Regions from separate parts of the Protofrankia sp. Cj3 genome, predicted to be linked through region 1. Evidence: riboswitches for the same ligand, from Rfam matches in the RefSeq annotation. Region 1 holds a riboswitch; each other region holds the start of a gene.
The links. A riboswitch is a leader RNA that binds a small molecule or an ion and turns the genes downstream of it on or off. The one in region 1 is predicted to bind cyclic di-AMP.

Region 1 (14,706 bases):
CCGCCCGGACATGGATGTTGGATGGCGCGAGATCACCCACGACAATCTCCTGGTCATGCAGGATCGCGACCAGCTGAGCCAGGTTGCTGGCCACCCCCAGCAGGAATCTCCAGTCCTTGTCCGGGAATACTGTCAGGCGGGTGAGGTGCTCCAGGAGCGTGCTCAGCGGATGATCGTTGGAACGGCGCATGACGTACCCGAGCACCGCCCCGGCGGAATCGCGGGCCAGTTCCTGCGGCCATACCAGTCCCGGATGGCCGGATCCAGGCTCGACGAACTGCGACGCGGTGAAAGCCCGGAGCATGTGCTCAAGACGGCGGCCGCGCTCGGCGTCGGGCTCCCGGTAGATCTTCACGGCCTGCCGGGAATCAGCATCCACGGCGTAGACAATCGACTCGGTTCCGCTGCCGAGGACAGTGGAACAGGTCAGCCTGCGTCCGTCCACAAAAATCTCGGTCACCGACACAGGACCGCCACCAGCAGCGTCGTGTCGTCCTGGGTCACTTCCGTGACCGCCTCCCGCAGCAGCAGCTGGACGAGCCCGGAGGCATCAAAATGATCATCGTCGAGTAATCCGAGCACGGTGTCGATCACCGGCTCGGTAGCCACCGCCAGCCGGCCCTCCGGGTCACGTCGCAGCGTGACGGGGATCAGACCGTCGGTCGACATGAACACACCGGTGATCCACGGGTCGTAGACCGCGTTCACCCGGGCAGCCCGGCTCGTGTCCGAGGTCAGGAAGACCGTCTGGCTGGCGTGCTCGGGGTCAGCGCTCCCGGCGTCGAGCAGATGCAGGTTGGTCTGTCCCCCCTCACCGGTGCGGACGACGATGAAGCCGTCTCCGATGCTCAGATAACCGATCAGGGGATAGGCAAGCACGACAACCGTCAGTGTCGTCGCGAACTCGCCGATGTGCTCCCGCCCGGCGACCGCGGTGACAACTCGACGAAACTCCGTGACGATTTCCTCATGCGCGGCTGCCAACAGCTGGCGCAGGTCAGGCGCGGTCGCGGGCCGGCCGCTGGGGTGGATCCGGTCGCGCACCAGCCGGGTGGCCATCGCGACCGCGAGCCGGGATCCCTCGGCTGATCGCGGGGCGGATCCGGCGCCGTCGGCCACCGCCAGCACGTGGACGTCGGGCAGGGATCCCCGCTCGTACAGTGAAAGGTGCGCGAACGAATCCTCGCACCATTTCCCTTCCCGCACGTGTGAATAGCCCTGGACGCTGGCCCCCCGGATACGCCAACGGTAGGGCCGGACGCCGCCCGCGCTTCTTCCCGTGGGCGCGGGCGGCCGGGCGGGCTGCCGGCCGGAGGTCACGCCTGCCTCGGCTGGTAACCGCGCAGCTTGTAGTTGGGATCCTCCACGCTGCGGTCCAGTTGCAGCAGGATGTCACTGAAATCGAACCGGCCGTATACCATGTTTCGTTCCGGCGCGAACGCGCGCAGGGTTTCCTGGCCCAGATCGTCGATGGGTGGGATGCCGATCGCGAAGAGGGCAAGCTTCTGAGCCGCCTCCAGGCCGCGAATCTCTCCTGCCAGCGGGTGCCAGTCCGACGCCGGCTTCCCCTCCTCGTCGGTCGGCCTGCCATCGGTGACAAGCCAGACGAGCGGCCGCTTCCAGGTCACCTTTTCCTGGGCCAGCTGCCGCTTACGTGCTTCGATAACCGAGATACTGAGCCGAATCGCCTCAACCAGCGGTGTCACGCCGTCAGCGCTCAGCTTCGGTGGCCGAAAACTATGGGCCGGGACGAACGGAGTCCGGTCGCTGCGCGGATCGAAACTCTCGTCCCCACGCCACTTGCGCACTCCCCCGGCGCCAAACGTTATGAGCGCGAACTCGGTGGTCGCCGCCATCTTCTCGCCCGCGTGCATGCTTCGCGCCCAGCTGGCGAGCGCGTCGTTGAGCTTGTCGATCGCCTCGCCGCGCATGGAATAGGAGGTGTCCATGCAGAGGACCACGAGCACGCGATGACTGGGCCGGGGAATGGGGATGTTCCCAATAACGTCCCGTGGCTGACGGCGGTCCGTTGCCCGGTCGGGGCTGTTACGAGGTGCCATGGTGTGATCTGTCCCCGTTCCCAGTTCCAGTAGGCCGAAAAAACACGATCATGGGCTCCGAACCGCGCCGGATGTCTCAGCGCACGCTATGGACGAGGCCCGGAGCGGCCTTGCGCCGGCCACGCCTGCAACCCATCCACCTCGTGCGTCCTCAACACCACCTGGCTGCCGACGCGGGGCCGAGGCGCGTCGGGACCCCCCATCCATCGGGCCCGGTAGAGCCCCCCGTCGACCGCGACATAACCCTGCGGGCCAAAAGCGGAATGCACCGTGCCGAGCTGGCTGACGGCTATGTTTGGCGGCGCGACAGGTGACACTGGCCGTGATTGGGCCCGCCCCCCGTCCATGCTGTCCGCGTCACTGGCGGGCTCCTCCCCGGCATGGTCCCCGCGCCGGCGGCCGATGGCGAAGCCAAGCACGAGCATCACGCCCGCAACCAGCACATAGGCCAGCGTCGACAGTATCGATGACAGTACCGAATGGGGCTGAGCCGGCGGGGACCCCGGCGGGGTCACGGGTGATTGCGCCGTCGGGGAAGGGCTGGCGGACGGCTGAGCCGGATCGGCCAGGCTACCCAGCGTCTCCACCTGTGACACCCGCCCAAGGACGACAGCCAGGAAAAAGGAATCACCGCTGGTCGTGTACATGCCCGCGGTCCGTTCCGCCGGGGTGCCCGCCACCTGCTCCTGACATTCCTTCACGCAGGACAGCGCCAGCCCGTGGTTATGGGACAGCGCGCCGCGGGCCTGGTCCCAGTCAGCGAACCGGTGGTCGGCAATCGCCAGCAGCAGCGAGCCAGCCGTCCCGAGATCCGCTGGACCGCCTGTCGCGGGCCCAGCCAGCGGCACGGCCTGAGACGACAGGGCCTGAACGGCGAGCACCGCACGACGACGGAAGATCGAGTCCAGATCGGTCAGCGTGGTGGGGTCATTGGCCAGCGTGGCGGCGCGGGCCACCCGCACCACAACGGCTCCGCCAGTTTCCGGTATGCCTTTGAGCAGGGTGTTCAGATTTCCCAGAACGCTTCGGTCGACCTTCTCCGGCAGCTCAACGACACGGATCGCAAAGGCGGTGTCACCGGCAGCTCCCAGTGGGGCAAACGCGGATACCGGCGGCACCCCCCAACGGAGGATGAACGACCCCAGGGCGAGTGTCAGGAGCAGGCCCACGACGCTGACGGCCGCCCCGGCCGCGGGCAACAACGCCCGTAATCGGGCCGGGCCTCGCCCGGCAACGCCCGTTTCACCCACTGTGCGGCAATAATGGCCTCTTCGCAGCAACTAAGCCCCCCCTGAATGTCTGCTGCTGTTTGTGACAGTACAGGCCATCATGGTGATCAGAGAAGAGCATAGGCCCCAAGCCGGCAGGCACCCCCAGCGGCGGCCCGCTGGGGGTGCTCTGTGTATCCGGTCCGCACACACCGACGCTATGATCGCGGTCTGGGCGCGGCATCCGCCGCCGTCCGCGCCCGTGATGTCGCGCTGGTCCACACGTGCCACCCGAGCGACGCCGGGAGGCTATGCGCGCCCGGCAACAGGGCGCTTGTGCCCTGGCCGGGATCAGCCGTGGACTGTTCTCACTCAGAATCCGCCTGTTGCTCCGGCCCGCCGAACGCCTGCCGGGACCCGCCGAGGGGCTCGGCCTGCTCGTCGCCAGTGGCTTCGGCGCCCGGCTGCTCGGCTTCGGCGCCCGCTGGCCCGGCCTCGCCGCCGGCCTGTGCCGCCTGGCCGGTGCCCGCCGTGACACCGACCAGTTCGCGTAGGCGTGCCTCGATGTACGGCTCGGTATAGTGCGATCTGTCCGCGATCCGCCGAACGAGGTCGTTGACGCTGGAGACGGCTTCGAGGTCCGCGGTGCTCACCTGGACGAACTGGTCAAGTATCTGATACCGGATCTCCCGCCAGTTCTGCCGTAGATACTGCTCAACTTGCTGCGCCTGCTGCTGCTCCATTCGATCGCCTCCACCACGAGTCGTCGTTTTTCAGCCATGCGAGGCTCCGGCAGCAGAGCGTTCGATCAGGCAGCGGCGTCCGGGTGGATGGATCGCGAGGCCGCGGAAGGATGCGCCCTGGTATTGGGCGTGGACCGACGACAACGACGCGAGGCGCCGCCCGGGCGGCGCGAGCCGGACAGTCCTGTTGCCGGAGCCTCTCAATCTACGACACCCGAACCAGGAGTCAACCGGAAATCACGAGCGCCCGGCAACAGGGGCACAGATATCCATGTCCTCCGTTGCGGATTTTCTGCGGAAAACCGCGCTTTGCCGCGAGCTGTATATGCCCAGCGTGATACCCATGCGCAGGGATAACGCCGGAGGTGGCGACCGGGGTGCCGGGGTGCCCGTGCGTCGCCGCGTCCCCTCTTGTCGACCGCTCAACGAGCGCTCAACGACCACTAAGCGGCGGAATGGAACAGCGCGGCGCGGGTCCGCGGACCGACAACGCCGTCGGCCACCAGCCCGTGCCGGCGCTGGTAGGCCTTTACTGTTCCGGTGGTGCGCGGCCCGAAATTCCCGTCCACCGCGACCGGGTAGCCGTACCCGGCCAATTGCCGCTGAATCTGACGGACGCCGGGACGCAGGCGGTGCGTGTAACGGACCGCCTGCACGCGGGGAGCCGGCGCGTCCGGTCGTGCCATTGCCACACCGGGCGCGTCGGCCTGGGCAGAAGTGTTGACAGGGCCGCTGGGAACGGCCGGGTAAGCGCTTGCGCCGCTGTCACCGCCCGCGCCGGCGGCGGCGGCAGCCGCCGCGCCCCGCCCGAGGTACCGGCGGTAGGAGCCGTTGGTGTACGTACTCCATGCTCCGATGCCCTGCACGTCGCATACCCGCCTGGCGGCCTGTGCGTTGACGGCTGGATCGAACAGATCCGCCCCGCCGACCCAGCTCGCATGCGCCCGCATGTTGATCTGCCATAGTCCGCGGGAATCCTCGCCGCTGGAATTGTGCGCGTCCGGGTTGCCGCCGGACTCGGCCAGTGCGACCGCGACCCAGGTTCCCAGCGGTATCCCGGCGCAGCCAGCCAGCCCCGCGTTCCTGCCAGCACCGGCGATGGCAGCGTCAGAAACAATTCCTGGAGCGACAGCGCTCGTGCTGGGCGGAGCCACGGGGCTCGCGCTCGCCGGACTCGCGGTCAGCATCATGCCCGCCGTCGCGCCGATGACACCGGCGGCGGCAGCCACCGCGCCGCGGTTGCGTTCGGGCTGCTTCCGGTGGCTTTTTCCTCGCATTTTCCGGTGACTTCTTCGGTGTGTTCCGCTGGATAGTGTTCCACTGGACATGAGCAGCCAGTTCACCTCAGTATCGTTGATCGGATCAGTAACGTTGATCGGCGCGTACCCGCCTGGCGGTCCGGCCCGGTCATCACCCCAGGCGGCCGACCAGATAACTCGCGGAATAAATCTTCTGCAGCCGAACGACGGTGCCGGTGTGGGGCGCGGCCCACATCATTTCGTTCCCGGCGTAGATTCCCACATGGTAGATGTTTCCGGGCTGACCGAAGAAAATGAGATCGCCGGGCTGCTTGGCATCCTGCGATATCTTCCGCGACGCCGCGTACTGGGCGTCGGTCACCCGCGGCACACTGCGGCCGAGCTGTTTGTAAATGTACTGGACAAGACCAGAGCAGTCGAAGGAGTTCGGGCCCTGCGCGCCCCACGCATACGGTTTACCCGCCTGCTTCGATGCCAGGTAGACAACCTTCTCGCCGAGGCTCCCGGCGGACAGCGACGCGCTGTCCTGCTGCGTTGACGCGCTGTTCTGGTCCTGCTGTCCCGCCAGCCCACGTGCTGGTTCCTCCGCCCCCGTGGCGCCCGTGGCGCCCGTGGCCGGACCGGGCTCCGCGGGGGCTGTCCCGGGGGCTCCCGCGGCGGTGGTGTCACCGGCCCAGGCCGGCACGGCGGCGGTGGCCTGGGGCGCATCGGTCGGGCTGTCGGCCCCGGTGTCGTTTGCCAGCGCCGGGGCTGACAAAGCGGTCAGGGCAACGGTACCGGTAGCCGCGGCGGCAACCACGGCGCGCGCGGAGCGACGGCCAAAACTGGGCTTGACCGGCTGCGCACGGTGACGACCGCGGCGGGAAATAATCGTGTCGGCCGGATCTGAGCACGCCTGATCTGCAGGCAACGATGATCCTTCCCGTACGCCTGCGAGGTTAGCTGTCGGGTTCGGGCCGGGAAGCCCGGTCGGCACGCACGGGATGTGCGGCCGGCTTCACCCCAAGGACGTCGTAGTGGCAACGACGCCCGGCGGGACCTGGGTCCCCCGCTTCTGCCCTGGCGATGGTGAGGAGGGGACACCGGGCCGAGGGCAGAACTCGGCGTCCGGCCCGGTGCTACTGAGAGCCCGGCCACGGTAGCGAACTACGCCCTGTGACCGCAAGGCCTAATTTTCCGCGAATTTCGCCGCAAGTTGGTTACCGTTCGTGTTAACCATCCGGCCAGGCAGCCCACGGACAACAACCGGAAACAGGTTGGCGCTACCAGCCGTCATGGTGCGTCTGGACGGCTGTCATGGTGCCGACGGACCACCCGGCGGGCGATCGCCCAGCGATGGGTCTCCGACGGTCCGTCATAGATGCGGAAGGGACGCACCTCGCGCAGGAAGCGCGACAACAGCACATCCCCGGAGATACCGAGAGAGCCGCAGATCTGCAGCGAGCGGTCGACGACCCGCCACACGGCCTCGGCGGTGAAGGTCTTCGCGATCGCGGTCGACTGGGCTCCGGAACGGCCCTGGTCGAGCTCCCAGCAGGCCTGCATGATCAGCCCACGGGACGCGGCGATGTCGATCTCGTTATCCGCGATCATCGCCTGAGCCATGCCCAGCTCCGCCAGCCGGGAACCGAACAGCCGCCGGTCCGCGGCCCTGGCCACGGCGATGTCCTGGGCCCGCCGGGCAATACCCAGCCAACGCATGCAGTGGGTCGTCCGGGCCGGGCCGAGGCGGACCTGGGCGTAGTCGAAGCCCTTGTCCACCTCGCCGAGCACAGCCTCGTGCGCTACCATGCAGCCGTCGAACAGCACCTCGCAATGGCCGCCGTACAGGCTTTCGTCCAGGGTCTCGATATGACGGACGATCTTCATGCCAGGGTTGCCCGCGTCGACGAGGAACATCGTCGCCCCGCCGCGCTGCCCCGGCTCGCCCGAGGTGCGGGCCATGCAGATCGCGTATCCGGCGCCGTCCGCGCCGCTGATGAACCACTTGCGGCCGTCGATCCGCCAACCGCCCGCGTCCTTCACCGCGCGTGTGGTCAGCGCGGTCGGATCCGACCCCGCTCCGGGCGCGGGCTCCGTCATCGCGAAGCAGGAACGCACCGCACCGGTTGCCAACGGCCGCAGGTAGCGCTCCTTCTGCCCGGCCGTCGCGATGACCTCGAGCAGGTGCATGTTGCCCTCGTCGGGAGCGGCGATGTTCAGCGCCAGCGGGCCGAACAGCGAGTAGCCCGCCTCCTCGAACACGGGCGCCCGGCCGCGCATGTCCAGGCCGTGCCCGCCGTACAGCGCCGGTACGTGCGGGGCGAAGATCCCCGCATCCTTGGCTGCCTGCTGGAGCCGTGCGCGCATCGCGTCGCCGCCGCGCGCGGCAACGCCCCCGAAGCGTTCCTCCTCGGGCATGACGACGGTCCGCACAAATTCGGCGGTACGCCGGGTGAGATCGTCGACCACCGGGCCGTGATCAAAATCAACGGGCACGTGCACCTCCGTCACGCCGGCTCGCGTCGCCCGCAAGGCGAGCTGTCGCGGATCCAGCTGACAATCATCGATTTTTTGCCAGCAAAGCAGGCTGGCCAGCTCGCGCACAAGGAACGGTCAACATTAAAGATCAAATCGCGGGCGTGGGTCGTCAACACTGTTGACTACAGGAGAAGGTCAAACACTCGTGACCAACAGCAATCAGCCATCTCCATCCGCATCGCCAGCACCGCACCGCTGTCGTGGGCTTCAGAGCGTGTGTGAGATCGTCATTCCGGCTCACTGATCGCAAGCCCGATCTCACACACGCTCTCAGGTCAGTCCAGGTGGTAGATACGGGCCGCGTTGTCGTGCAGAATTTTGTGGGACACATCGCCGGGCAGGTCCGCGAACGCCGCCGCGATGAACAGGTCCGGTCGGACCGCCGCGCTCGCCGGACCAGGCGACATGCTCGTCGGGTGCGGGAAGTCGGTCTCGTAGAGGAAGTTGTCGGGACCGAGGAGTTCGATCGCCTGCCGGGCGGTCTCGCGCTCGAACCAGAAGCAGCCGAAGATCTGGCGCTGGAAGTACTCGCTGGGCAGCAGGTCGTACTCGGGGTGTTCGAGCGGGACACCGCAGTTGCGCCACTGCCAGTCCAGGGCGGCCAGGGCGTACGGGAGCCAGCCGATGCCGCTCTCGACCGAGACGAAGTTCAGCCGCGGGAAGCGGTGGCAGATCCCGGCGCAGATGACGGTCGCGATGGCCCGGGCGTTGCCCATGAAGAAGGAGACCCCGACCGAGGCGTAGTTCGCGTGCATCCCGTTACCGGGGACGTTCTTCTCGATCAGCGAGAGGTCACCTGAGGCGATGTGGAAGTTGACCGGGACGCCGAGGTCCTGGGCGGTCGCCCAGATCGGGTCCCAGTGGGGATCACCGAGCAGCGGCAGGCCGAAGAACTCGGTCTCCTGGGCCATGATCACACCTTTGTGCCCCATCGCGACCGTCCGCTCGATCTCGGCCACGCTCGCCGCCAGGTCCCAGAAGGGCAGCGCCGCCATCGGCAGCAGGCGACGCGGGTCCGCGCTCGCCCAGTCGGTCTGGTAGTCGTTGTACGCCTGGATGCAGCGCAGCATCAGCTCGGGGTCCTTGAGCCCGAGGAACCTCCCGGTGCCAAACCCCGCCACGTTGGGGTAGAGCACCTGGGCCCAGATCCCGTACTCGTCCATTCTGCGCAGCCGGTCGGGGGCGTTCCACAGCGCCGGGTCGACGTCGGCGAGCCGGCGGGGGTGCTTCGGCGGGAACTCGCCCCAGCCGGCCATCGCCCCGCCCGCCGTGGCCGACAGGCGCGCGTCGCCGAAGTACCACGCCTCCTCCTGGCGGTCGTCGTCCCAGCGGACGTGCGGGACCAGGTCACCCCACTTCGCCGTGGAGATCCGCGACGTCCACAGATCAGCGGGTTCGATCACATGGGTATCCGTGTCGATCACCCTGATGCCGTCGATCACCGACGCCTCGGCCATGACACCGTTCCCTTCACCGTTCTCGGGGGCACCTGCCGGGGCACCGAGGGCATGGCGGTCGCCCCGGCCTATGAGCGCCCTGATGTGACGAACATTATTTCTTATGAGGAAATTCAGCAAGGTCGCGGCTTTCGCCGGTCCGCTCGACGGCCATGACCGTGATCGCTTCCTCCGGGCACGAGCGGGCACCGAGCCACGCCGCCTGCGCCCGGTCGGCGGCCGCGGCGAAGGCAACGCCTCGTGGCTGGGAGAAGCCATCGTCATCGGCGTCGAACACGTCCGGAGCCAGCGAATAGCAGCGGCCGTGCCCGGTGCAGCGGGCGGGATCAATCATGATCTCCACGGCGCGCTCCTCCTCGGTCGTCGGCTCGGCAGTCATGACCGCTCCCAGGCAAGCGGCAGCGCGACCAGCCCGGCCGCGCCACCGCGCTCGAGCACCGGCTCGGCGGAGGCGAGCCGGTAGTCCGGGATACGCCGGTGCCACTCCCGCAGGGCGACGGCCATCTCGGCCCGAGCGAGATGGGAGCCGAGGCACCGGTGCGGCCCGGCCGCGAAGGAGATGTGCCGGTTGGCCGTACGGTCGAGATCGACCCGCTCGGGATCCGGGAAGGACCGGGGGTCGCGCATGGCCGCGCCCAGCGTCAGCAGCACCATGTCCCCCTTCTTCATCGGGCAGCCGTGGAACTCCACGTCGCGGGTGACCTTGCGGCCGTCCTGAATGATCGGGAAGGCCCGCAGGAACTCCTCCACCGCCGTGGGCACCACGGCCGGGTCGGTCGCCACCCGCCGCCGGTGCTCCGGTGTCGTCGCGAGATGGTGGAAGGAGTAGCTCAGCTGGCTCTTGACGGTGTCCAGACCGGCAAGGACGAGCACGACGCACATCTGCAGGATCTCGTCGTCGCGCAATGGCCGATCCTCGTAGCGTTCCGTCATGAGGTAGCTGACGAAATCCGCCGCCGGATCACGCGGGGCCGCCCGCCGGTCCGCGACCACCCTGACGAAGTACTCCGTCATCGCGCCCATCGCCGCCATCGTCCGGGCCTGGCCCGCGGGATCGCTGAAGGCGTCGAAGATCGTGTCCACCCAGTCGACGAACAGCATGTCGTCGGCCGCGGGCAGACCCATGATCGACAAGAAGACCCGGGTCGGGTACACCGCCGCGAAGTCGGCCACGAACTCGCAGCCGCCCCTGCCGACAAAGGTGTCGATGGTCTGGTTGCACAGTTCGCGCATCCGGGGGGCCATACCCGCGACCGTGCGGGGTGAGAAGGGCCGGTTGAGGATCTGGCGGTACCGGCTGTGCTCGGGCGGGGCGACATTCGTCGGAATCCAGCGGTAGCCAGGGTTCGGGTCCAGGACGATCACCGAATCACTACCGAAGATCTCGGGGGCCTGATACGCCTCCCGGCACTCCTCGTAACGGGTGAGCATCCAAAAACCGGTCCCGAAGCTGTTCCAGCAGACGGGGGCGGCCTCGCGCAGCTCCGCCATCTCCCGGACGGCGGTCAGCACCGGCCGCGGGGACATGATGTCATAGTTGATCACCGGGCAGCTGCCGGCAGGTGGCATGCCGCCCGCCATAGATGCCGGTGTGGACGCCGGCATCAGCCGATCGCCTGGCTCTGGTCGAAGGCCCGGATCTCGATCCAGCCGACCTCGAGCTCGATCTGGGTGATGAGCCAGCCCTCGCCGTCCCGGCGCAGTCGGTTGCGGTAACGGCTGGACATCTGCATGACCTGGTCGGGATCGTCGGCGGCGACCTGGTGGGACGTGAGGTAGGCAAGTGTCGAGGCCTGGTCGCCCTCGATGTCGACGTGGTAGACGGACAGCAGGTGGTGCTGGAAACCGCGGTCCGCGGTCATCTTGTCGATCCACGCCACGATGGCGTCGGCGCCCTCGACCCACTCGTTCCACGTACCGCCCAGACAGAAACGCATCCGGGCGTCCTCGGCGAAGACCGCGCGTAAGCCGACGAAGTCCTTCTGGTCGACCGTGGAGCAGTAGCGGCAGAGCGTGTCACTGATGTTGACGCGGTCGCGGACGTCTTCGAACGTCCTCACGATTGTCATCCGTTCTCCTCCTGAGATGGTGAAACCCGGTCGCGGTGCGAGCGGGCCACGCTGGGCCGCTGTGCCGGGCCCCGCCCCGGAGCAGCCCGGTACCCACGGTGGGGCCACCCGCCTGGTGCCCCGTTCCGGTGTGTCGCTTCCGGCCGCGCGTCCCACCCCCCGTCGACGGCCGCGGCCGAGGCTGGGGACAGATTCCTTATAACGAACTAGTCTTGTCAAGAGCGATCAGTGATCCACGTCACCGACCGCGGACGAGCCGAAATGGACGATCATCTTCCCGACGTTGTCACCGCGCAGCATCGCCAGGAACGCCGGCCAGGCGGCCTCGACACCGCCGTGGACAGCCGTCTCGACGCTGCGGACCGCGCCCGCCCGCAGCCAGCGCGACATGTCACCGGTGAAAGCGGCGTGCTGGTCAGCATGATCGCTGACGAGGAAGCCTGTCATCCGCAGCCGGCGCCAGATCATCAGCAGCAGGTTGCGCGGACCGGGCACGGGTTCGGTCGCGTTGTAGGTGGAGATCGCCCCGCAGAGCGCGATGCGGCCGAACGGGCGCATGACCCGGATCGCGGCTTCCAGCTGCTCTCCCCCGACGTTGTCGAAGTAGACGTCCAGGCCGTCCGCGCCCACCTCCGTCAGCGCCACGGCGAGCGACGCCCGCACGGGCGAGTCACGGTAGTTGAACGCCGCGTCATATCCGAGCTCCTCGGTGAGGAAACGAACCTTCGCCTCAGCGCCCGCGCTGCCGATCACTCGGCAGCCCATGGCTTTGGCGATCTGGCCGGCGGTGGCACCCACCGCGCCGGCCGCGGCCGAGACGAACACGGTTTCCCCGGGCTTGCACGCGGCGACGTGCGACAGCCCGACATAGGCGGTCATGCCCGTGATGCCCAGGGCGCCGAGGTAGGTGGAGGCGGGAAAAGCGTCCGTGTCGACGGGTTCGGCGGCCGCGGCGGGGACCAGCGCGTACTCCCGCCATCCCGCCTGGTGGACCACGGACCGGCCGGCCGGGATGCCAGGCTCACCGGACGCGATCACCGTGCCGACCGCGTGTCCCAGCATCGGCGCGCCGAGCGCGTAGGGCTCGGTGTAGGAGACCGCCTCGCTCATCCGGCCGCGCATATACGGCTCCACCGACATCGCGGTGTTGCGCACGAGGAGTTCGCCCGGCCCGGGGCCGGGTACGTCAACCTCCACCAAGGCCACGTCGTCGTCCGTCGGCCACCCGGTGGGACGGCGGACCAGGTGCCATTCCCGGCTACCAGTCACTGCTGGCTCCTCCCAACCCGGTCCGCCCCGCCCGCACACCCGCGGGGCCGTGGGGCCGCACCGGCACGTGATCGATCCATATCGGATTGGCACGATATTCGTCATGATGAAAAGCCACAAGAGTCACCCCGGCCCGGCCCGCCGGCAGCGGGGCGGACATGGCGCGATCAGGGGCTTGCGGCGTTTCATCATGAGAAATACAGTTGGCTGCGCATCCGACCCCAGGGAGGCGGCACGGTGGACACTCAGCAGTCGCCGACGCGGGACTCGACGCGGCAGACGCGGCAACGGAGGCCCCGGGCCCGCCGCGGGCCGCTGACCGGTATCCGCATAGCCGACTTCTGCTGGATGGGCGTCGGCTCCGTCGCCACCCGCATGCTCGCGGACTTCGGCGCCGAAGTCATCAAAATCGAAGACCGGACCCGCCTCGACATGCCACGTCGGCTGCCGTTCTACAAGAATGATCCCCGTTCCTTCGGGGAGGAGGATCCGCATCCCGATCCGGACAAGGGCGGGCTGTTCAACAACTACAACCGCAACAAGCTCGGCGTAACGATCAATATGCGCTCAGCCGAAGGCCGGGAGCTGGCGGAGCGGCTCATCGCGGCAAGCAGTGTGGTGACGGAGAATTTCGCCCCCGGCGTCATGGACCGCTGGAACCTGACCTACGAACGGTTGCGGGCGCTGTGCCCCGAGGTCATCTACGCCCACATGAGCGGTTTCGGCCAGAGCGGCCCGCACCACTCCTACCGCAGCTACGGGCCGGTGGTGCAGGCGGTCAGCGGGCTGTCCTTCATCAGCGGCCTGCCCGGCCGGGAGCCTTCGGGATGGGGCCTGTCCTACATGGACAACCAGGCCGCCTACTGCAACAGCGCGGCTCTGCTCATGGCGGTCCTGCATCGCAACGCGACGGGGAAGGGCACGGAAATCGATGTCTCCGCCGTGGAGGCCGGCGTCTGCCTGCTCGGTCCCGACCTGCTCGACGTCACCGTGAACGCGCGGCCGACCCGCCGGCCGGGCTTCCCCCTGGGGAACCGGCTGGAGCATCCGCCAGCCGCCCCGCACGGGGTGTACCCCTGTGCCGGTGCGGACCGGTGGGTGGCCGTCGCGGTCTTCGACGACGCCGACTGGCAGCGCCTGGTGACCGTCCTCGGCAGCCCCGGCTGGGCCGCGGACCCACGTTTCGCCAGCCAGCAGAGCCGGTTTGCCCACTCCGACGCGCTCGACGCCCACCTGAGCGCATGGACACAGCAGCGATCGCCACACGAAATCATGACGCTCCTGCAGGACAACGGCGTCTGCGCCGGTGCCGTCCAGGACGCGCGCGACCTCAACGAGATCGACCCGCAGCTCGCCCATCGTGGCATCTTCTTCGAGCTGGACCACCCGGTGATCGGCCCGGCGCGCTTCGAGGGAACGCCGGTGGCCTTCTCCCATATCGAGCAGGACAACTGGCGGTCGGCTCCCCTGCTCGGCGAGGACAACGCCTACGTCTTCACCGAGCTCCTCGGCCTGTCCGCCGACGAGATGGCTGGCCTCGCCGCGGCGGGTGTGATCTGACGTGCCCCCCGCTTCCCCGCCCGCGGCGGCCGGCTCCCCCGCGCTCCCCTACTCGGGGCTGACGGTCGTCGAGTGGGCCGGTGACCCCGCCGGTGAGCACACCGGGAAACTGCTCGCGGAGCTGGGTGCCGACGTCGTCAAGGTCGAGCCACCCCAGGGGTCACCGACGCGCCAGGCCGGCCCCTTCGCCCGCGGTGTCGTCAGCGCCGACACAAGCCTGACATTCTGGTACTACAACCTCGGTAAGCGCAGCGTCGTCCTTGACGGACCGGAATCGGGCCGGGCGTCGTTACACCGCCTGCTCGCCGGCGCGGATGTCCTGCTCGTCACCCTGCGGCCGAGCGAGATCGCCGCGGCCGGCCTTGACTACTCCCGACTGTTGGCCGAATACCCACGGCTGGTCATCCTGTCGGTCACCCCGTTCGGGCTGGACGGCCCGTGGGCGGACTACCGCACGTCCGACCTGGTCGGCCTGGCCGCTGGCGGCCCGCTGGCGAGCTGCGGCTACGACGACCACACCATCCCGCCCATCCGGCCCGGCGGCAACCAGGGCTACCACAC
Region 2 (5,542 bases), on a different contig from region 1:
GCGATCGGTGGGATCGGTGGCGCGTTCCACCAGCCCCTCGGTGGCCAGTGCGGCGACCTGGCGGCTCACCGTCGAGATGTCGAGGGCGAACACCGCGCCGAGGGTGGTCAACCGTACCGAGCCGTGGTCGTACAGATAGCTGAGAAGCAGATAGGCGGAACGGTCGAGAGGCGGGCCGGAGCCGTCCGCGATGGCCATGCGGAACCGTTCGGCCCGGCGGCCGAGCACGGCCAGCTCATGCTCGATCTTCTCCAGCGCCCGATGATCGAGTGCTTGTTCATTGTCCACCTCGGCCTCATCCCTACGCCATGTCATCCGTCCGCGGCGTCTCGGATCTCTACAGATTCTTGTGGATACACCATCGGCACGAAGCGGGTGTCCTGGGGCCGCCGCGACGGATCCGTGGAGCGGCCGCTGGCGCCTGGCCGCGTCCGCCCGGCTGGTTGCCGTTGGCGTCAACCCGCACGGGTGTGTGCCAGACCACGGCTGTGGTGCCCGACTCGTCCACGCCACGTGTCGAATCTGCCGAATCAACGGCTCTCGGTGTGGTTCGGTTGTCTGGTGGCGTCGAATCCGCTCAAAGCCGGGAAAGAGCTGTGGAGCAAGAACCGTCGACGGGTGCTGGTGGCCGCTGGCGTGGTCGTCGTTGCCCTCGCCTACGGGCATCACTCACCCGAGGTGAAGACCGAGCGCGCCGAGATTCCGGCGGGCTACGAGTCCGCGGGCCGGGAGCTTGCGGTCCACGCCGAGGCCAAGCCCGAGAAGCCGGTGCCGCTGCTCCTCGTCCTGCATGACGACGAGAGTGACGCGGCGACGATCGAGAAGGACAGTAAGGTGTCCGCGCTTGCTGATCAACAGAAGTTCGCTCTGGTGTATCCGGAGGCGGTGGCCAGTACCTGGCAGACCAACGGTCAGGACGCGCGGTATCTGTGGGACGTGGTCCGTTACGTCGCCAAGGAGCGATCGAACATCGATATGTCCCGGATCTACATCTGGGGTGCGGGAGAGGGCGGCCGCCTCGCGCTCACGGTGGCCTGCGGCCCGCTCGACCCCGCCCAGCAGCCACTGTTCACGGCGGTCGGGACGGTGAACACGGTCGGGCCGCTCCCCGCGTGTCCTTCACGGGTCCATGTCAAGCCAGTGGCTCTTGCGCCAGGGCGGAAATGGAACGAAGCCACGACCAGCGAGCTGTGGAAATTCTCAAAGGACATCAAGGGCTAAGCGGTCGCCGCTCCCTGATCGAACGCCCTATTGCCGGTCACTCTAAGCGGCCACCGAAGGCCACGCGATGATGGTGTTTTCGCGTGGCCTTCGGTCTGAAGCGAGCTGGAGATCCCGGCAATTTGTGGATCAATCCTCGACCCGCCTCGTCGGCTGTCGTTGAGAGGGCTCCCGCCGGTCGGCTTGGCCGGGGGGGTGGCACGGCCGACCAGCGGGAGCCCAGGACCTCCGCCGGCCAAGCGCACTGTGGGGGGGGTTCAGTGCGAAAGGCCGGGGAAGCCCGTGTTCCGCCGGGCATTGCGAGCCGGGGGGGTTGGCTCGATCCGACCAGCGGAAGTCTTTGGAGACATCCAGTTGTGGTTTGGGACCGCCAGACCGGTGTTTATATCGACAACACCGATCTGGCGGTGAGGTTCACGCGTGACCGGAGGGGGAGGACACGCGTGAACCCGCTATATGTTTTTCAGAGGCTGACTGCGTCAGTCATATCAGTGAGATGAAGGAGTCAACGAGCGAGGCCGCTGGCCGCTAACTGACCCGGCCGACTGAGTATGACGTGGTGTAGATATCTCTGAGCGAAACGACTTCACCGGACTTTGGTGCCGCCCACATCTTGCCACCGCCGGCATAGATGCCGATGTGGTAGATGTTTCCCGGCGTACCAAAGAAGATGAGGTCGCCGACCTGCTTATTGTACTGCGACACATGGGCCGTGGCTTCGTACTGTTCTTCCGCGGTGCGGGGGAGACTGCGGCCGAGCTGTTTGAAAACATACTGAACCAGGCCGGAACAGTCGAAGGAGTAGGGGCCCTCCGCACCATACACGTAAGGCTTGCCGGCTTGCTGCGCGGCCAGATAGACAGCTCTTTCACCGAGCGATCCGACTGGCATCGTAGCATCCGCTGTATCGGAGGTGGATACCCGAAACGCGGCAGCAGCGGCCGAGCCGGCGGCCTGCGCCGGAGGCGCGGGGACCGGACTGGGCACCACCGTCATAGTACCAACGTTCGAGGAGCGAGCCGACTGCAGGGCATCCGTTCCGTCGAAGATAGCAGTGATCTGTGTGGTGGTGAGAACCTTGGCAGTGTAGCTCGCAAAGCCCTGCTCGTTAGTATACAGGTGCTTGAATGTTGCCCAGCCGTCAGGCAGCTTTACCTGAATTTTGATGAGCTGGTTTGACAGCGGCGCGTGGGTCGTCCCGTCCTCGAGGGAGAAGCCCATGTCAATGGGCTGGTCGGCCTGTACTGACACGTCCGGATTAGTGACCCTGAGCGCGACACCTGACTTGGGGTGCAGGTCAGCCTGATCGATCACATGGCTGGTGATGGACCCGGGGCCAACCGAGGTGGCCGGGTTGATAACGGACGTGCGCAGACCGGCGAGTGACGCCTGGCTTCCGAACTGAGAGCCAAGGGTGATCCGGGAACTGACCGAAGTCTCGTCCATCCCTGAGTCGGTCGGGGCGCAGCCGGCCAGCGCGACGCCTGACACCGCAACCGTGCCGGTTGTCATCGCCGCGACCGCGGCACGTGCCCGGACGCGGCCGGGGGCCGACGGCGGAGCGGGCGCGCGGTGCCTGCCGCGGGCTGGACGCCCAGGTGTCTCGGCCTGAGGTCGCAGCGAGGACAGCGACGCCGTCGGCGACGAACATGGCCATATTGCCGGATCAAGCTGCACATCGGGCGCAGACAAGACTGTGATCCTTCCCGTTCGCCTGCGAGGTGAGCTGTCGGGTTCGGGCTGGGCTGCCCGGTGGGCCGTGCGACCAGCACACGACTCACTTCACCCCTAGGTCGGCACCGTGGCTCGGTGCCAAACCGGTGGAGGATGGGTCCCCCGCTCCTGCCCTGGTGACGACTCGGAGGGGACACCGGGGCCGTGGGCAGGATTCGGCGTTCGGCCCGGTGTTGTCGTGACGTCGGCGCGAGACTAGTTCAAAAGGATGGTGCCAGCAAATACTAGTCCCTCACAACTACGGCGAGTACTCGCAGAAGTGACCATAGCGGTTCCTCTCATCCTCCTTGCCGATCACTCGCCGCTCTATCTTGATCTGCTGGCCACTGCGACAGGTCGCCCAGACGGAGGCTTGCCATGCCATGACCCACAGGATGCGGAAGATGACATTACGCCATAGCGGTGACGGTCCGGCGACGGGGGGGTGCTTGAGTGCCGACAGCTATATATCGCTGACATGTAGTAGCGAAAATTGTCTTAATGAATAGGCTCGCTAGATTACGCACTGTGTCAGCCGTTATGGGATTTCCCGCTCCGAAATCCGCTGTGCGAGAGGATGTCCGCGGCCTGGGACGGGTCGGCGTCAGCGGCGCCGGGCGCGGGTGTCGCGGCGGGAGAGCAGGCCCGCGGTCTGCAGGACGTGCAGTTCGACCGCGAGTTCGTGAATCTCCGGGGGCAGGGAGCGGTACTGGCCGGACAGGGCCTCGACGGCCGCCTGTGCGCGGTCCGCGAGATCGTCCAGCGCCCGCTGATGGGTGCGCATCTGCGCTCGCTCGTCCTGGATCGCGCGGACCGTCTCCTCCTGCCACCGCCGGGTGCGCATCAGGCGCTCGCTGGCGTCGGCGGCCTGCCGCTCGGCATCCTCCAGCCGCCCAAGGATCTGATCGAGCTGCTCCAGTCTTGTCGCCAGCTCGGCGATAAGATCGTTACGGACCGGGTATGTCGGCTGGGTCATCGGATCGCGTCGCGGATGTCGCGGATGTCGCGGTCGACGTCACAGGTGATGGTGTGGATACGGCGGGGGGCGTCGTCATTGCCACCCACGCCCGCGTTGCGACTGAGAACGGATTGTAACCGTACGCTGCCGCTAGCCCGCGGCTGGGACGGCAGTTGACTGTGAACTCCCGCACGAAGGCCTGACACAGGCGATTACGGTAGCCGACAGCGTGGTCTCCGTGAATCCCGCTGTCGGGTGATATGTCGTTGTTCCTAGTATGAAATAGCTATCGAACGAAGCCGCGGTGCGGTCCTGCTGGGTACGGTATAGTCCTGACGGGCGGTATCCCAGCCGGGTCGGCGGGGCCGCGCCGTGGTAATTCCCATGGCCCGGCCTGTGGCACTGGTTGTGCCAGTTGTGCTGGCTCGAACGGAGGCCACCCGCGTCTGGCGGGAGCTTCGCGGCGCGGCCAGCTCGGTGGATAATTTGCCTGGTATTGTGGCGCCTTCAACACCCTGCTCAATTTTTACACACGGGACGCCACGAAACATGAGTTCGGTCGGTTTTTGGGCGTCAGCCACGCAAAAAATGATGATCGCGGCCTTCTGCTATACCGGTCAGCTCGTCGGTGTATCGGCTCCACCGGCGAGCTGACCGGACCGGCCGCGAAAGCCAGCAGCAATATTCACGAGCGTCCATCATGCTATCAGTTGATATTTGAGCGTACCACGGTACGAGGCTACAGCCAGCCATTCCGTTTGAAGGCTCGGTGCAGGGTGAAGCAGATTGCCGCCATCAAGCAGAGAGCAGCGGGATATCCCCACGGCTGCCGCAGTTCGGGCATGTGCTCGAAATTCATCCCGTAAATGGCGGCAACCGCTGTCGGAACCGCGGCGATGGCGACCCAGGCACTGATGCGGCGCATGTCCTCGTTTTGCGCGATGGCCACCTGTGTCAAGGTCGCCTGAATAATTGACGACAGCAGCTCGTCGAATCGAGCTATTCGTTCGGTGACCTGTTCGAGGTGGTCGGCCACGTCACGGAAGTATTCCTGAATGCGCGGGGCAATCCCGCCGACGTCCGGTTCGGTGAGCGCTCGCAGCGGAGCGGCGAGTGGCGTGACAGCGTGCTTGAGCTCAAGCACCTCACGTTTGAGCTGGTAAACTTTACTGGCATCGGGCGGAATCGATCGGTGAAAGACCGATCCCTCGGCGTCGTCGATGTCGATTTCAATCTTCTCGGTAACCGCCAGGTAATCGTCGACAATCTGGTCGCAGATAGCGTGGAGGACAGCCGACGGTCCGTGGCGGAGCATTTCCGGGTGCGCTTCCAGCCGGCTGCGCAGGGCTTGGAGCCCGCCATGTTCCCCATGCCGGACCGTGACTACGAAATCCTGGCCGAGAAACACCATGACCTCGCCGGTGTTGACGATCTCCGATGTCGAGGTCAGCTCCTCGTGTTCCACGTAACAGGCGGTCTTGAGGACGACGAAAAGGGTCTCCCCGTATCGCTCCAGTTTCGGCCGTTGATGGGCGGTGACGGCGTCCTCGACCGCGAGCGGATGCAGCCCGTAGACATCGGCGATATTGGACAGTTCCGTCGTGCTCGGTTCGTACAGGCCGAGCCAGGCAAAACTGCCGCGGTGATCCC
Region 3 (5,479 bases), on a different contig from region 1:
CCGCCTGTCGGCATCAGCGTGGATGCGGGTGATCGCGGCATCGGTGACCTCTTGCTGGCGAAGCAGATCAGCGCGCAACCGCTCGATTTCCGCCCGGGCCTCGGTCGCGGTCCGCTCGAAAGCCTCCGCCCGGGCCAGCGCGCCATCACGAGCCGCGGTGGCGGCGGCGAGGGTCTGGGCGGCTTCCTCCCGGGCCCGCGCAAGGGAGGCCGTGGCTTCGCCGCGTGCCGTCGCGACAGCGGCATCCGCGGCCTGACGAGCCTGGCTGATCTCCTCAGTCGCCTGGGTACAGGCCTGTTCGATCCGGGCGTCGGCCTCCCGCCGGGCTTGCTCAAGGGCGGCCGCGGCTTGGACGCGCACCGTGTCAAGGGCGGCCCGTGCCTCGTCGCGGGCCGCGGCACACGCGTCCCGTTCGGCCTCCAGAGCGGCCCGCCGCTCGTCGAGCTGGTCCACCGCGGCGACGGCCTCGGCCGCGACGGCCTCGGCCTCGATCCGCGCGGCCTGCGCCTCGCGGGCGACCTGTTCGGCCCGGACCGACCGGGCGACCGCTTCGGCGACCCGTTCGGCCGCTTCGGCCTCAACGGTCTCGACCCGTGCCTCCGTTGCCGCCATATCGCCGAGGGCCGCCATCTCCTGGACAAACCCGTCCAGCGCGCGGGTGAGCCCGGTGGCCAGCGCCGTGATCTGTTCCGCCAGCGCGTCCGCGCGCGCGCGTGCCCCGCCGGAGAGCGGCGCCGGGCTGGTTGCCGGGCCGGCCGCGGGCGCGGCCGACAGCTCGCGCCGCCGGCGGTAGGCCGACAGCCGGTTGTGCGCGGAATCGTCGCAGTACGCGGGTGGCCGGCCGGGCCCGACCGGAGCACTCGGCGGATGCGTGCACCCAGGGTATGCGCATGTCACCGGATCGGTCTGGTTGACTGCTGTGCCCTCGGTCATGCTTGTGCTCACCGTCCGTCCGTTCCAGATTCTGTATTCCGCGGGCCGCCGTCGAACACGACAAGGATGCACGCATGAGCGAGACGCCTGAACGCGCGACCGCCGGGGTCGCGTTGTTCGATCTGGACGGTGTGCTGGTGCGTGGTGACACGTTCACCCGGCTGCTGCGCCGGCACCTGTCGCGGTCCCGATGGCGCGCGGCCCTGGTCATGCCGGTGACGCCCCTGCTGGCGGTACGCCCGCTGCGCGCGATCGCGGTACGGATGATAATGCGGCTGGCGTTGCTGGGCTTGGATGCCGCCCGGTTCCGTGCGCGAGCCGAGGCGTTCGGCCGGGAGCTCCCGGCCGAACGGGACGTGACGATACCCGAGGGCATCGCCACACTGCGCCGCCACCTCGACGCGGGCGATCGGGTAGTGATCGTGACAGCATGTGAACGAGAACTTGCCCGTACGCTCCTCGACACGCTGGGCCTGGGCGAGGTGGAACTGATTTCCTCGCAGCTGGTCTGGGGCCGATTCGGTGTTACTCGGGGCAGCCTGCACAACCATGGAGCGCGTAAACCGCGTCAGCTCGCCGCCCACGGGATCGAGCCGCCGTGGGAGCACGCCTACAGCGACTCGCTGGCGGACCTGCCCATGCTGGCCGCCGCCAACCATGCGGTGCTGGTCAATCCTGACGGGAGGCTCGCGCTACGCGCACAGCAGGCGCTGGGCGGGCGCCTGCGGATCGTCCACTGGTGAGGCCCATCCGCTCACGATAGCGTGAGAACGCCAGCCCGCTGGCAGGCTCCGGCGGCAGGGCGTCCGATGCGGCTGCCAACACGGCCGGGCGATCCGCGACCCGGTCCACGAGCAGCCTGAAAGCTCCTGCCCGCCCCGTCCAGCATGTGTCGCCGACCGGCTGCCCGACCGGTGCGCGTGCGTAGTGCCATCTTCCACATCCTTTGGCGGATTGTGGACTCTCACTATGCAGGGGAAGTCACGGAGGGTTACTGTCACGCTCCGTGATTGATAAGTTGCGCGCCATGCGGCGCACAGGTATCGGCGGCCGGACCGCCAGCCGGGTACGCGTAAGGAGGCAGTCGTCGTCACGGTCCGCGGAGACGACCGTTCGTGCCAGGCAGCGGATGTGCGTCAGAGCGGTGGTCGGGAGCGCGCTTGTGCTTGCCCTCGGGCCCGCCGCGATCGGGCCCGCGGCCGCGGCCGGGCCCACCGCGGCCGGCGGCACGGGCGCGACGGGAGAACGATCATCCTACTGGAACGACGCCGCCGGCCAGGAGTTCCACCCGACCGGTCGAGTGCGCACCTATTACATCGGTGCTGACGAGGTGGTCTGGAACTACGCCCCCGAGGGACGCGATGCTATCACCGGCCAGGCATTCGACCCGATAGCAAGGACATACGTCCAGTCCGGGCCCGGCCGGATCGGGACGAGTTACCTCAAGTGTCTCTACCGTGGTTACACCGACGCCAGCTTCAGCGGTCTGGCGCCGCGTCTCCCGCAGGATGCGTATCTGGGCTTTTTGGGCCCGGTGATCCGCGCCGAGGTCGGCGACACCATCAAAGTCGTGTTCCGCAACGCCTGCCGGATTTCTGACAGCGTGCATCCGCACGGCGTCTTCTACACCAAGGCGAACGAGGGCACGCCGTACGCGGACAACACCTCCGGGGTGGACAAGCTCGACGACGCCGTACCCACCGGAGGCACGCACACGTACACCTGGCTGGTGCCCGATCGAGCGGGTCCGGGCCCGCACGACGGCAGCTCGGTCATGTGGATGTACCACTCCCATACCAACGAGGTCACCGACACCTATGCCGGGCTCACCGGCCCGATGGTTGTCACCGGAAAAGGGAAGGCGCGGCCAGACGGTAGCCCCGTCGACGTCGACCGCGAGATCTTCGCGCTGTTCTCGATCGTCAACGAGAATTGGAGCCCGTATCTTCAGGAGAATCTCCGCCGTTTTGCCAAGCCGCCGTACCCGGCGCTGAACGATGCTGATTTCGAGCGTTCCAACATGCGGCATGCCATCAACGGCTACGTCTTTGGCAACGAGCCGATGATCACTATGAAAAAGGGTGCGCACGTCCGGTGGTACCTGATGAGCATGGGCGGCGAGGCGGATATGCACACGCCGCACTGGCACGGTAACGACGCGATCGTGGGCGGCATGCGTATGGACACCGTTCCGCTGCTCCCCGGCACCATGGCCGTGGCCGACATGGTGCCTGATGACGTCGGCATCTGGCTTTTCCACTGCCACGTGAACGAGCACATCACCGCCGGCATGCTGACCCGCTACCAGGTTGTGTCCGACACCGACACCAACAACGGTACTGCCGCCACCGCTATATCCGCGCCAGGGCCGTCGGCCACAACGATGCCGGTGCCCAAGGGCGCTGTCTCCGCGGGCGAAGGCGGGATAGCTGTCCCCCCGTCGTCTGTCCCCACCGCGTCCGCGATCATCGCGTTCGTGGTGGCGATCGGCGCCCGCAGGATCGTGCGCCGTCGCCGCCGTCGTGCCATGGGCTGAAACCGCGCCGTTCATCGCGGTCCAGGCCGGTAGCTCCTGCCGCACAACAGGCCTGGACCGCGATATGGCGAGAACCGCCAGCCGCCCAGAAAGCGGCTCCCGCGCACGGAGAGCCCAGGATCATCAGCGTTCGGACAGCCATATTGCCCACACCATACACGGCACTGTTGATGCGCAGGATCCCCGCGGCATCGTACGGCGGACGAACAACCGTCGGCGAACAACCACGCAGCCGACCCGCCTGCCCACCTACCGCGCGGGGCAGTTTTTTTGGCTGGGTGGCGGCCCCGGCACAATTGCGCCAGCCGGCCAGGGCCAACTATGGATAAGCGCGGGTGCGCGCACGTTACCGGCAGCCGTGATGGTTAGCAACATCGGCTGTGGACTGTGTGCCTCTTCACGGAGCCTTGCCTGCTGGGCGGTCATGGCACGTATGGTCCTCGCCGTGCCTTCGAGGGGAAGGCGCGCATCGGATGGCACGCCGAGTCCTGCCCCCGTCCGATGACAACCAATACGGTGGCAGGAACGGGGGAACCATTTCCGGACGTCGAAGCCAGGCGTTCTCGGGGTGAAGCCGCATAGCGCGGCCGGGCAGTCCCAGCCCGAATCCGACAGCTCACCTCGCAGGCGTGGGGAAGGACATCAACACAATATGTCCCATGTACGTTCTGGCGCTCGTGGAATCAGTCGAATCAAGGCGCGTGCTCGGGTACTGATCGCTGTACCGGCACTCGTCGCCGCCATCGGCGGCGGCAGCGTCGCGCTGTCCCAGCCAGCGAGTGCGGCACCGTCCAACGACGGTGTGCTGGCCGCCATTGCACAGTGTGAATCCGGCGGCAACCCGAAGGTTGTCAACTCGATCGGTGCCGGCGGACTGTTCCAGTTCCTGCCTAGCACGTGGCACGCTGTCGGTGGCTCTGGCCTGCCGCAGAACGCCAGTGTGTCCGAACAGTGGATGCGTGCGCGGATACTGTACGCGCAGCAGGGCACGAGCCCCTGGTACGCGTCGAAGCACTGCTGGGCCGGAAAGGCCTAGCGACCGGAGAGGACGCGGCGAGAGTCCCTCGCGCCGTCCACGGCGTCTGTCAGATCCGCCAGCGCCAGCGCTGTGTATATCAGGTATAGCCTCAGGTATCTCGACAGAGCGGCCGGCCCGGGTTCACCGGGAGGCTCTCGCGAAGCCTTGGGAGAGACCGGCCACGGCCGGTCTCTCCCAAGCGGCCGCCTGCTTCCGGCTCTCGGACCGGGCCGGGCGTACCCGCACAATCGATCTTCCGGCTGGGGGGCCGGGCGCGCCGCGGCGGTCTGTGGTAAACCCGGAAAAACGGCCCCGTCGGTGTGTCGTCGTTTCTTGTCCGGGCCCGTTTTTCGTTCGCGCCGGCTCCCCGCGGGGCTACTCGACTTCAGGCGGGCGGCGTAATACCGTACCGTGCGCGAGCGGTGCCTCATCAGGGGGTTTTTTCGATCCGCGCGCTGGGCTCTCGAGAAACCTGGTGCATGAGCGATGACAGCGAAGAACGACGTCCGTCGAGCCTTGGTGACCGGCGCTGGAAGCGGAATGGGACAGCTCCTCGCCCTCCGGCTGGTGCGGCAGGGCACAGACGTTATCGCGGTTGATCGGGACGAAGCCGGTCTCAAGGTCCTCCACGACGCTGGGCCCGGAAAGGTGACGACGCACACCATCGATGTCACCGATGCGGACGCCATGGCCGACGTCGTGACCTCGCAGCACCACACCCTGCTCGTGACGGCCGCCGGGATCGGGTACACAGGCAAGATCGCTGAGACCCCGGCCGCGGTGCACGCGAAGATCATGGCGGTGAACTACCAGGGCACAGTCAACGCGGTGACGGCCGCGCTACCCGGCTATCTCGCGCGGGGATCGGGCCGGCTCGTCCTTTTCTCGTCGATTCTCGGCTGGTTGCCGGTGCCGCAACACGGTCCCTATGGTGCGACAAAGTCGGCGTTGGTCATTTACGCTCAGACGCTACGGCATGAACTTCGCGGGAC

Region 2: linked by a shared signal. The riboswitch ahead of MJ783_RS06150 (C40 family peptidase) and the one ahead of MJ783_RS23655 (C40 family peptidase) in region 1 are both predicted to bind cyclic di-AMP.
Region 3: linked by a shared signal. The riboswitch ahead of MJ783_RS17355 (transglycosylase family protein) and the one ahead of MJ783_RS23655 (C40 family peptidase) in region 1 are both predicted to bind cyclic di-AMP.

Annotation. Positions count from the first base shown of each region.
Region 1 covers NZ_CAKJTR010000071.1:1,871-16,576, reverse strand. Annotated here, with positions in the region: gene MJ783_RS11840 (hypothetical protein) at 1-466, opposite strand, end outside; gene MJ783_RS11835 (PP2C family serine/threonine-protein phosphatase) at 457-1,320, opposite strand; gene MJ783_RS11830 (hypothetical protein) at 1,317-1,931, opposite strand; gene MJ783_RS11825 (hypothetical protein) at 2,147-3,310, opposite strand; gene MJ783_RS11820 (hypothetical protein) at 3,637-4,011, opposite strand; gene MJ783_RS11815 (peptidoglycan-binding protein) at 4,455-5,288, opposite strand; gene MJ783_RS23655 (C40 family peptidase) at 5,422-6,180, opposite strand; cyclic di-AMP (ydaO/yuaA leader) riboswitch at 6,184-6,345, opposite strand; gene MJ783_RS11805 (acyl-CoA dehydrogenase family protein) at 6,543-7,748, opposite strand; gene MJ783_RS11800 (hypothetical protein) at 7,728-8,012, shown strand; gene MJ783_RS11795 (amidohydrolase family protein) at 8,066-9,247, opposite strand; gene MJ783_RS11790 (ferredoxin) at 9,342-9,581, opposite strand; gene MJ783_RS11785 (cytochrome P450) at 9,623-10,852, opposite strand; gene MJ783_RS11780 (nuclear transport factor 2 family protein) at 10,852-11,316, opposite strand; gene MJ783_RS11775 (NADP-dependent oxidoreductase) at 11,542-12,585, opposite strand; gene MJ783_RS11770 (CaiB/BaiF CoA-transferase family protein) at 12,823-14,145, shown strand; gene MJ783_RS11765 (CaiB/BaiF CoA-transferase family protein) at 14,147-14,706, shown strand, end outside.
Region 2 covers NZ_CAKJTR010000029.1:55-5,596, forward strand. Annotated here, with positions in the region: partial or broken gene MJ783_RS06140 (MarR family winged helix-turn-helix transcriptional regulator) at 1-288, opposite strand, end outside; gene MJ783_RS06145 (plasmid partitioning protein) at 562-1,221, shown strand; gene MJ783_RS06150 (C40 family peptidase) at 1,750-2,733, opposite strand; cyclic di-AMP (ydaO/yuaA leader) riboswitch at 2,919-3,090, opposite strand; gene MJ783_RS06155 (hypothetical protein) at 3,539-3,910, opposite strand; gene corA (magnesium/cobalt transporter CorA) at 4,632-5,542, opposite strand, start outside.
Region 3 covers NZ_CAKJTR010000142.1:369-5,847, reverse strand. Annotated here, with positions in the region: gene MJ783_RS17370 (hypothetical protein) at 1-945, opposite strand, end outside; gene MJ783_RS17365 (haloacid dehalogenase-like hydrolase) at 1,008-1,676, shown strand; gene MJ783_RS17360 (multicopper oxidase domain-containing protein) at 2,063-3,469, shown strand; cyclic di-AMP (ydaO/yuaA leader) riboswitch at 3,939-4,114, shown strand; gene MJ783_RS17355 (transglycosylase family protein) at 4,122-4,505, shown strand; gene MJ783_RS17350 (SDR family oxidoreductase) at 4,974-5,479, shown strand, end outside.